4 regions of the Vagococcus sp. 211 genome follow, and region 3 is predicted to be linked to each of the others. Evidence: riboswitches for the same ligand, from Rfam matches in the RefSeq annotation. Region 3 holds a riboswitch; each other region holds the start of a gene.
The links. Region 3 has a riboswitch for thiamine pyrophosphate ahead of ACVWM0_RS04965 (ABC transporter permease). Riboswitches for the same ligand answer to the same signal wherever they lie in the genome.

Region 1: linked by a shared signal. The riboswitch ahead of ACVWM0_RS08470 (acetylornithine deacetylase) and the one ahead of ACVWM0_RS04965 (ABC transporter permease) in region 3 are both predicted to bind thiamine pyrophosphate.
Region 2: linked by a shared signal. The riboswitch ahead of ACVWM0_RS08460 (ECF transporter S component) and the one ahead of ACVWM0_RS04965 (ABC transporter permease) in region 3 are both predicted to bind thiamine pyrophosphate.
Region 4: linked by a shared signal. The riboswitch ahead of thiT (energy-coupled thiamine transporter ThiT) and the one ahead of ACVWM0_RS04965 (ABC transporter permease) in region 3 are both predicted to bind thiamine pyrophosphate.

The regions. Positions count from the first base shown of each region.
Region 1 is NZ_CM150475.1:1,759,160-1,761,363, reverse strand. Features, by position in the region: gene ACVWM0_RS08475 (HNH endonuclease) at 1-666, shown strand, start outside; TPP riboswitch at 727-831, shown strand; gene ACVWM0_RS08470 (acetylornithine deacetylase) at 924-2,201, shown strand.
Region 2 is NZ_CM150475.1:1,756,729-1,758,932, reverse strand. Features, by position in the region: gene ACVWM0_RS08465 (DUF4767 domain-containing protein) at 1-710, shown strand, start outside; TPP riboswitch at 1,034-1,123, shown strand; gene ACVWM0_RS08460 (ECF transporter S component) at 1,293-1,862, shown strand; gene ACVWM0_RS08455 (ABC transporter ATP-binding protein) at 1,862-2,204, shown strand, end outside.
Region 3 is NZ_CM150475.1:993,974-996,177, forward strand. Features, by position in the region: gene ACVWM0_RS04960 (ABC transporter substrate-binding protein) at 1-189, opposite strand, end outside; gene ACVWM0_RS04965 (ABC transporter permease) at 176-934, opposite strand; TPP riboswitch at 991-1,095, opposite strand; gene ACVWM0_RS04970 (helix-turn-helix domain-containing protein) at 1,169-2,204, shown strand, end outside.
Region 4 is NZ_CM150475.1:161,922-164,125, reverse strand. Features, by position in the region: gene ACVWM0_RS00900 (ECF transporter S component) at 1-155, shown strand, start outside; gene ACVWM0_RS00895 (hypothetical protein) at 214-399, shown strand; gene thiT (energy-coupled thiamine transporter ThiT) at 475-1,032, opposite strand; TPP riboswitch at 1,089-1,190, opposite strand; gene ACVWM0_RS00885 (DUF5052 family protein) at 1,271-1,885, opposite strand; gene ACVWM0_RS00880 (YibE/F family protein) at 2,035-2,204, shown strand, end outside.

The DNA.
Region 1 (2,204 bases), 770 kb from region 3:
ACTGCATTTGATTCTATCTTATCTAAACAATTATATATGGGTCGGATAAAAGAAGACCATCCAGTCTTCTCTAAGTTTAGCCCCTTGGCGTATAGAATGTTTTTAGAAATGGCGTTATTTGATGATTCGAAATATAAACAGGAAAATGTTAATACATTACCTGGTTATCTGGAGGCAGAGGATGCCTTAGATCAACGTAGCTTGAATATTGTTATGGAAAAATTCCTAACAGATGGTAGGGAAAGAGTGTTAAGTTTCACACCGCAACCAAGCATTATTATTGAAGAAACAGAAATAGCTGGGAAAACCCATTTTGTCAGAGATCCAGAGATAGCTGAAATTGCGTTGGAAATGTCTGCTTTTAACTGTGAAATTGATCGAAAACATAAGTCTTTTGTTGCGGTTAAAACAAATAAAAATTACGTGGAAACGCATCACTTAATACCGATGTATCATCAGGAATCTTTTGAATACAGTTTAGATGTTCCAGGTAATTTAGTTATTTTGTGCCCGACATGCCATAGAACGCTACATTATGGTAAAAGTAAAGATAAAAAGGAATTAATTGACAAATTATACAATCGTCGAAAAAATTACTTGAAAAATTCTGGTATCCCTCAAACGATTGAAGAGATGTATGAACTCTATGACATCGTTGATGCGTAATACCTTGTATTATTTTCTTGAATGTTTATAGTGCTTATGACATAATACGTATAACTAAATAGTCACCACTAGGGGTGTTTTGTAAAAAAACTGAGAGAGACACAGGTCTTAACCCTTTAACTTGATCTAGTTAATACTAGCGTAAGGAAGAGGTGAAGACGTGCTGTTTTTTATTTCTATCTTTCCGCACACATTCCAACCACTTCTCAAGCTAGAAGTGGTTTTTTATTTATGTAAAAGAGAGAGGGTTGTGGAAAATGGAAAAAGGAATTGAACGATTACTAGACGAAGTTGAAGGAAGACAATCAGAGTTATTAGATCTATTGAGTACATTAGTACGATTTGAAACCCCTGCTCCACCTGCTAGGAATACAGGCGATGCCCAAGAATTTGTGGGTCATTATTTAGAAGAGTTGGGGTATGCTGTGGATAAATGGGATATCTATCCTGGAGATCCTAATGTCGTAGGCGTTAAAAAAGGGACACAATCAGATGACTACCGAAGTTTGATTATTAATGGTCACATGGATGTTGCTGAAATCAGGGAGGACGAGCAGTGGGAAACCAACCCTTTTATTCCGATTGTTAAAGAGGATGTGGTCATTGGAAGAGGGACAGCAGACATGAAAGGCGGTCTAGCAGGTGCTTTGCTTGCCTTGAAATTATTGAACGACGCTGGGCTGGAGTTGAAAGGTGATATTACCTTTCAATCTGTCATTGGAGAAGAGGTTGGAGAGGCAGGAACATTGCAGTGTTGTGAGCGAGGGTATGCCGCAGATTTTGCATTAGTCGTAGACACGAGTGATCTGCATATTCAAGGGCAGGGTGGGGTTATTACTGGGTGGATAAGGGTGAAGAACCCGCGAACGTTTCATGATGCAACACGTCGTAACATGATTCATGCTGGAGGTGGATTGAATGAAGCCAGTGCCATTGATAAAATGACTGTCCTTATGCGAGGCTTAAGAGAGTTGGAAGACTTGTGGGCTGTGACAAAAAGTTATCCTGGCTATCCTGCGGGAACAAACACGATTAATCCTGCTGTTATTGAAGGAGGCAGGCATGCTGCTTTTATTGCAGATGAATGCCGATTATGGATCACGGTTCATTTTTATCCCAATGAAACGCATGAAGAAGTAGCTAAAGAAATAGAGGAACATTTATTAAGAGTGGCTCAGGCTGATCCTTGGTTAAGAAGCCACCCACCTACTTTTGAATGGGGTGGACAATCAATGATTGAAGATCGTGGTGAGATTTTTCCTTCTTTAGAAATTGATAAAGAACATCCAGGCATCCGGTTGTTAGAAACGCAACATGAAACTATTCACAATCAAAAAGCCAGTGTAGATGTGTCTCCCTCTGTGACGGATGGTGGGTGGTTTGGACACGCTGGTATTCCCGCAGCCATCTATGGACCAGGTGATTTTTTTCATGCCCATGCTGTTAATGAGCAAGTATCAATTAAACAATTAGTCTCGTTCACTAAGACGATGTTATTGTTTGTCTATGAATGGAGCAATACGACAAAAGAATAAAGG
Region 2 (2,204 bases), 760 kb from region 3:
AAGATTATAATCGAGCAAGAGAGCATTTTGAGAGAGCTTCAGAGTATAAAACGAAACGTAATTTAGGAAAAGACTATCAACAACAAATGGAAGCATTTATGCTGGCGAAAACGGAAGAAGACTCTGGCAATTACGTGGAGGCATTGGCGTTGTATGAAGAGGTTATGGGGTATGAATTTGGTTCTAACTATCTATCTAAATCAGCTTTGACTCACAAAAAAGCGGTGCTTGCACTCAAACATGAAGAAGATGAGAAGAAGGCATCAGAGTTTCCTGATGTAGAAGAAACATTAGGGAAGGCGAGTGAAGGAAAATGGGATGGGAATAAGAAGCAAGCATTACATAGTTTTATGAATGATTGGGGTGAAAGCATGGGCCAATCCTACCAGGAATACACAGAGACTCAATCTGTGATGTTGGGTGGAACTAGGTTACCAAAAGAATTGCTTGATGGTTCTTTAGAAATGGTAACAGAGGGTGATGTGATAACGTTAGAATGGTCTGAAAATGGCGTAGGCGACTATCAATTGGTGTCTGTTTACGGAGATGTTATTAGTTCAGAACAACATGTTTATTTGTTTGTCCTTCATCAAGGTAAGCCGCTTGTATGGCTAGTAGATGGGGCAGAAGACGGAGAGTTATCTTTTCAAGAAACTCAAAACGGACAATTAAAAGAAGGGTTTGCTCAAATTGTCATTGCTGATAGCTGAAGATAAAAGTTAATTTTAGCTAGAAATAAGAGGTATGGCATAACACTCAATAGGTAGCTATGGTTTGCTCTATAAGGTTTTAAAAGTGCCTATTTATTTTAGGTAAATGTCATGGTAATAGCTAAATCGATAAGAGTATTGAACGATGAATAATAAATTTAAATCGCACCTTTATTATAACATTTTATAATAACGCTTACATAGATTGTTGGTTGATTCTCTTTACTTCCTTTGTTTTTTTAATAATCCGTTATTTAATTGAAATTATTTTTACCCTAGTTAAAAAAAAGAAAGCATGCTATACTTTGGTCACAACTTAATATTAGTAACATTTGGGGTGCGTAAAAGCTGAGATAATACCCATTGAATCTGCTCCAGTTAGTACTGGCGAAGAGAAATGTATTCAATGATTATTAAAGAATAAGAGTTTATCTTGTTCATTTGATTCTGTAAACTTAACGCCCAACCATATTATTTATGGAAGGGTTTTTTTTATGGAGAAATTGGACGAGTCTAGATAAATTTTGTTGAGCTGAGCCTTCTTTTGTTTCTAATTTAGGAATAAAAAGGAGGCTTTTTTGTATGAACAATAGTAACAAGTGGTCAGTTCAGGATGTTGTTTTATTAGCATTTATCGCATTTTTATTCGGTGGTGTCTTTATGGGAGCAGGATTTTTATATGCCATATTGAGCGCTGCATTAACACCCTTAGGACTGGCTCCTTTTGCGAATGAAATTTTATTCGGTATGTGGACGATGGCGGCACCAATGGCCGGGATCCTTATTCCGAAAAAAGGTAGCTCTCTTTTAGGGGAATTGTTAGCAGCATTGGCTGAAATGTTATACGGTTCGTATTTTGGACCTGGCGTATTAATATCAGGTTTCTTTCAAGGATTAGGTACAGAGCTTGGTTTTATGGTGACAAAATACAAACGTTTTGATATCGTTCCTCTTGTTTATGGTGCGATTGGTACAACTGTCTTGAGTTTTGGTTATGAGTTTTTCAAATTCGGTTACGGAACCTTTGGATTTGGGATGATTCTGTCACTATTTGTAGTGAGACTCTTGTCTGTGATGTTCTTTGGCGTTGCGATGGTTTCTCTTATCATGAAAGGATATAACCGAGTACAACGACTTGCGGTGGCAAGCTAATGTCACTATTAGTGTTAGATAATGTTTCCTTTAAACGAGGAGAACGGTCCATTTTTACACACATTGATTACGGTTTTGAAGAAGGTAGCTTGAGTTTACTTAGAGGCGATAGTGGCAGCGGTAAATCAACCTTATTACGCATTATGGCAGGCTTTGCTCCTTTAGAGTATGAGGGAGATGTTTTGATTAAGGGTAAAGCCCAAGGGACTCGTAGTATTGCAGAGAAGGCAGGGTTAATTGGGATGGTGTTTCAGAATCCTAATCAGCAATTCACCATGCGGACGTTGCGTAGAGAGATTACTTTTGCTTTAGAAAATATTGGGTTAGGTTATGAAGCGGTAC
Region 3 (2,204 bases):
TTCTTTATAGTAGCCTTTTTCTTTCGCTACATAGATACCTGTGTGGTTCGTATTAGGTAAATAATCAAGAATAAGGGTGACTTCTTTCAAATCTTTGTCTGTGGTTTCTTTCTTTTCATTGTTTGTGGCACAAGCCCCCAATGTTAATAAAGCCATACTACTGATAACCAACCATTTAATTTTTTTCATTTGGAATCATCCTTTTCTTAATTAGTATATAATGAATAAGTGAAACGCTTGCATTTAGAAGCAAGCTTAATGTCATAATCATAATAATTGACGCAAACACGTTGTCTAGTAGATACCCGTTTTTGGCACGAATCATATAGTACCCAAGCCCCGCTGATGCGCTGAGCCATTCTCCAACAATAGCACCACCAATACAGTAAGTAGCAGATATTTTTAAGCCAGATAGAAAGGCAGGGAAGGCTTCAGGTATTTTAACCCGTTGATAGATTTGTTTTGTTGATGCCCCGTATGTTTTTAGTAAGGTAATCTTCTTTTGATTCACATTTTTTAGGCCATCAGTAAAAGCAACTGAAATAGGAAAGAAGCACATCAGGACGACCATTAAAATTTTTGGGGTCATACCGAAACCAAACCAAATAGAAAAAATAGGTCCTAACACTAAAATAGGAATCGTTTGAGAAATAACTAAGTGGGGGTAGATGGTCCACTTAACAGGTTGAAACGCATCCATCGCAATCCCGATAACAAGAGCAAGTATGGCCGCAAGTATCAAGCCAATCAATGCTTCAGTGAGTGTCACAAGACTGTGGGTTAATAAGACATTAAATTCGGTGATTAATGATTGAAAAATCTGTGTTGGGACAGGTAAGATGTAAGCAGGGACTTTTAATAGTCTGCCAAGTAATTCCCATATGCCAACAAAAATAATTAAACTACTGGTTGGATAGATCCAACGTTTTTTCACATAGAGTCAACTCCTTAACAATAAAAAAAGACCAGGGGAGCCCTCGTCGAATGGTTGTGGTATACACAAAGTCTCCCTACGACGGTATTAACCGACAGGTTCTAAGGGTCAAAGTTATTACTTACTCTCAGGCTAACACGTAGCCTCCCCTGATCTATTCATTTATAGGTGAAGTGTAACATTAAAAAAAATGGGGGTCAATTTATTTTAACATTTAGTGAGGAGGAAGCAGTTATGACAAAGAAACATCTGTACGATATAGAGCTGATAACCATAAAGAATAACAAGAGAATTAACAACAATCGTCATTCTTTTTCACTAATTTATTCTCTCCATGGCTCGTTTGAATTAGATAAAGAAGGCACACTAGATTATCTTAATGAGGATAATTTTTATTTAATGAATCATTCTGATTCGTTAATGATTAAGAATAATAATCAGCACAATCATTTGCTTCACGTCCGTTTTTATTTTTCTGAGATAGAAAAAATCATTGCTGATGATTGGCGTCCCTTTTTTAACGATGTAAAACTTGTTTATATGGCAGAAGAAGAACGAGTGATTTTCAAAGAAAAATTTTTTCGTTTTATCTTAGATGCTTTCGAGGTAAAAGAAGCGGTACAGCCCTTTATTAGCACGAGTTATTTACTAAGTTTTTTACAATACATGAATAAAACAGCTTTGGTAGTGAATCATACTAAAGCTTACAACCTAGATATAGATAGCGGTCATCCTAAGATTCAATCCATGATAGCTCATATTGAAAAACATTACGCCAATCGCTTATCCTTAACTGATTTCGCTAAAAATGATTATGTTTCAGAGGCCTATCTGTCTCGTCTTTTTAAGGAAGAAACAGGTATTACGTTTTCACGTTTTGTGGACCAAGTTAGGTTACAACATGCGACAGCGGATTTAAGACAAACAAGTTTACCAGTAATCACAATCGCACTAAATAATGGCTTTCCTAGTGCTAAGCGTCTGACAGAAGTGTTTAAGAAAAAATACCATGTCACTCCTAATGATTACCGGAAAAAAGAAAGTGCTAAAATAAGAGGGAAACAAGAACCATTGGTAGAAGAGGAAAGTTATCATATTATCCCTCAAGAAGAAGCGGTTCAATTCATCGCTCAGTATATGTTGTCTCAAAATATCAAACAAACGGGAGCAGTCACTTCGAAGAAACATACGATTTCGGTGGAACAGGAGCAGTCAGGTTCTTTCAATAAGCCACAAAGAGTGATAAACATTGGGCTAGCTGAAAATGGGT
Region 4 (2,204 bases), 830 kb from region 3:
CTAAAGGAATCACTGTCGGGAGTGGCTTATATAAAGCCGTTCTAAGTGTCATCTTTATTAATGGTATCCCAGAAGCCATCGTGGCAGGGATTGCAACTAGTACTGTGGCTTTTGTCCTACTAAAGGTCTACTATAAAAATCAGTCTAGAGGTTGACGTATCTTCTCTTCTCACTTGGTATAATTGAGACATCAAGTGATACAGGAGGTGTGACATGAGACAATCTAGAGATTGGACCTATGTTGTAGCAATAATTGCTCTCATTTTTGGTCTGTGGCTAATTCTTCAATTGGTAAGTGGTATTCTAGCCATCATCATTAAATTATTCTTTCCTATTCTTATCCTTTTAATGGTGGTCCAAATGGTCCAACGTCACAGAAACAGGAAACCTTATCGCTGAATATAACAAACAAAAGATAGTAACAAACGACACAAAAAGAACCGATAGTCCCCCTATCGGTTCTTTTTATTTTATTTATGATGGTAACAATAACTTTTTATTTTTTTTCATGGTTAAAATAAGCAGTGCGTATGTAGCTAATCCTGTTAGTATAGCACTTGTTCCATTAATAACGAGAGAATACATCAGCGGACTTAAGCCCCACATTGCATATTTACCCCAAAATATAACACCTGCAACAACATGCCAAACATATCGGCTAATGATTCCTACCACTGTCCCCAAGCCCAAATAGAGATAAACAGAACGACTGTTAGACCTAACTGCCTCTTTTATTTTGTTAGAATACACACCTGCCATTCCGATAAAGGTGTAGGCCAATAAATATTCAATTAAAGCTTGTGATACAGTCAAAATATGGGCTTTCCCCATGACAAAATGCAGTAATCCCCACATCAATCCTGACATTAGAGCTGGCTTAGTTCCCCTTCTAAAAGCATAAACAATCAAAGGAAACATACCTATTGAAATCGAAAAACCTGGACCAAACTTTAGCGGTATAAAGGAAAGTGCCATAGATAGAGCGGCGACAATTGCTCCCTCTAACCAAATTCTATTTTTCTGTTGTGACATAAAAAAATCCCCCTTTTAATGTTTGCCGACCACACAAAAAGGGAGTAATGTCCTTGAGATTACTCCATCACAATTCCTACGAATGTACTAACAAAATCAGGTTCTAGGGTTTAGAATGTCTGAATTCAATCTCAGCTGAAGCTCCCCTTTGTGATGGTAACGGTATTTAGTTATCTATTATTCTCTCATTCATTGGTATATCTGTCAAATTAACGCGTTTATTTGTTATTAAATACCTTTATTTCAATAAATCATTGTCATAAACAGTGTAATCACACCGATAAACAAATAATCGTTTCCCATCTACTAAAAAATTAGTAGATGAGGGAACTTCTGTATCTGATATACGAATGCTATCGCCACTAAATGTCGCCAAGGGGTTACCATCTTGACTTCTAATTAAAATCGTTTTCGCTTTTCCTGTAAATTTATTTTGAAATTCATTGTACATACTATTCATCACAGGAACCGCTTTATTTTGATTATCAATGTCTACCTTTTTAGCATAATCTTCAAAGATATTATCCATTCCTTGCTCGTAGGCAATAAGAGAAGAACCCACATGAGTCATTGATTTCCCGCCTACTGTCAATGCGATAACTTTAGAATCCTTCCGAACTTCACCATCAGATCCTGTCTTATCAAATTTGGTGTCTCGCTCAATTTTGACAGATTTTCCACTGACACTATCAATAAGCTGAGAATTAGTATCATACGTTTGGACAACCATTTCTAATCCTGCAAAGTCTTGTTTAAAATCCTTCATCCAGTTAAACATATCCGTACAACCACTCAAGGTTACAATAAGGCCACCTAATAGTATGACACGGATTATTTTTTTATGTTTCGACATTTTTTAACCTCCCATATTCTTAGTTATTCCTTTTTATTGTAACACTTATCCCTAAATATACGGAAGAATAAATGACCGTTACCTCATTTGATTCTTTCCTTTTATCTGTGCTAAACTTTGATTTAATCTTAGAGAGGAGCCTTTTAACGATGAAACCTGTGTACTCATTTATAGGTGTTGGCCTCATCACTTTCTTACTTATCATCTTATACCAATCTTTCCAATACCCCAATTACTCCTTAAGTGTTGGAAAAGTGACAGACACAGAGACAATAAGTCAGGTAGATACAATGGATCAACACGGTAATCAAGATGTTTT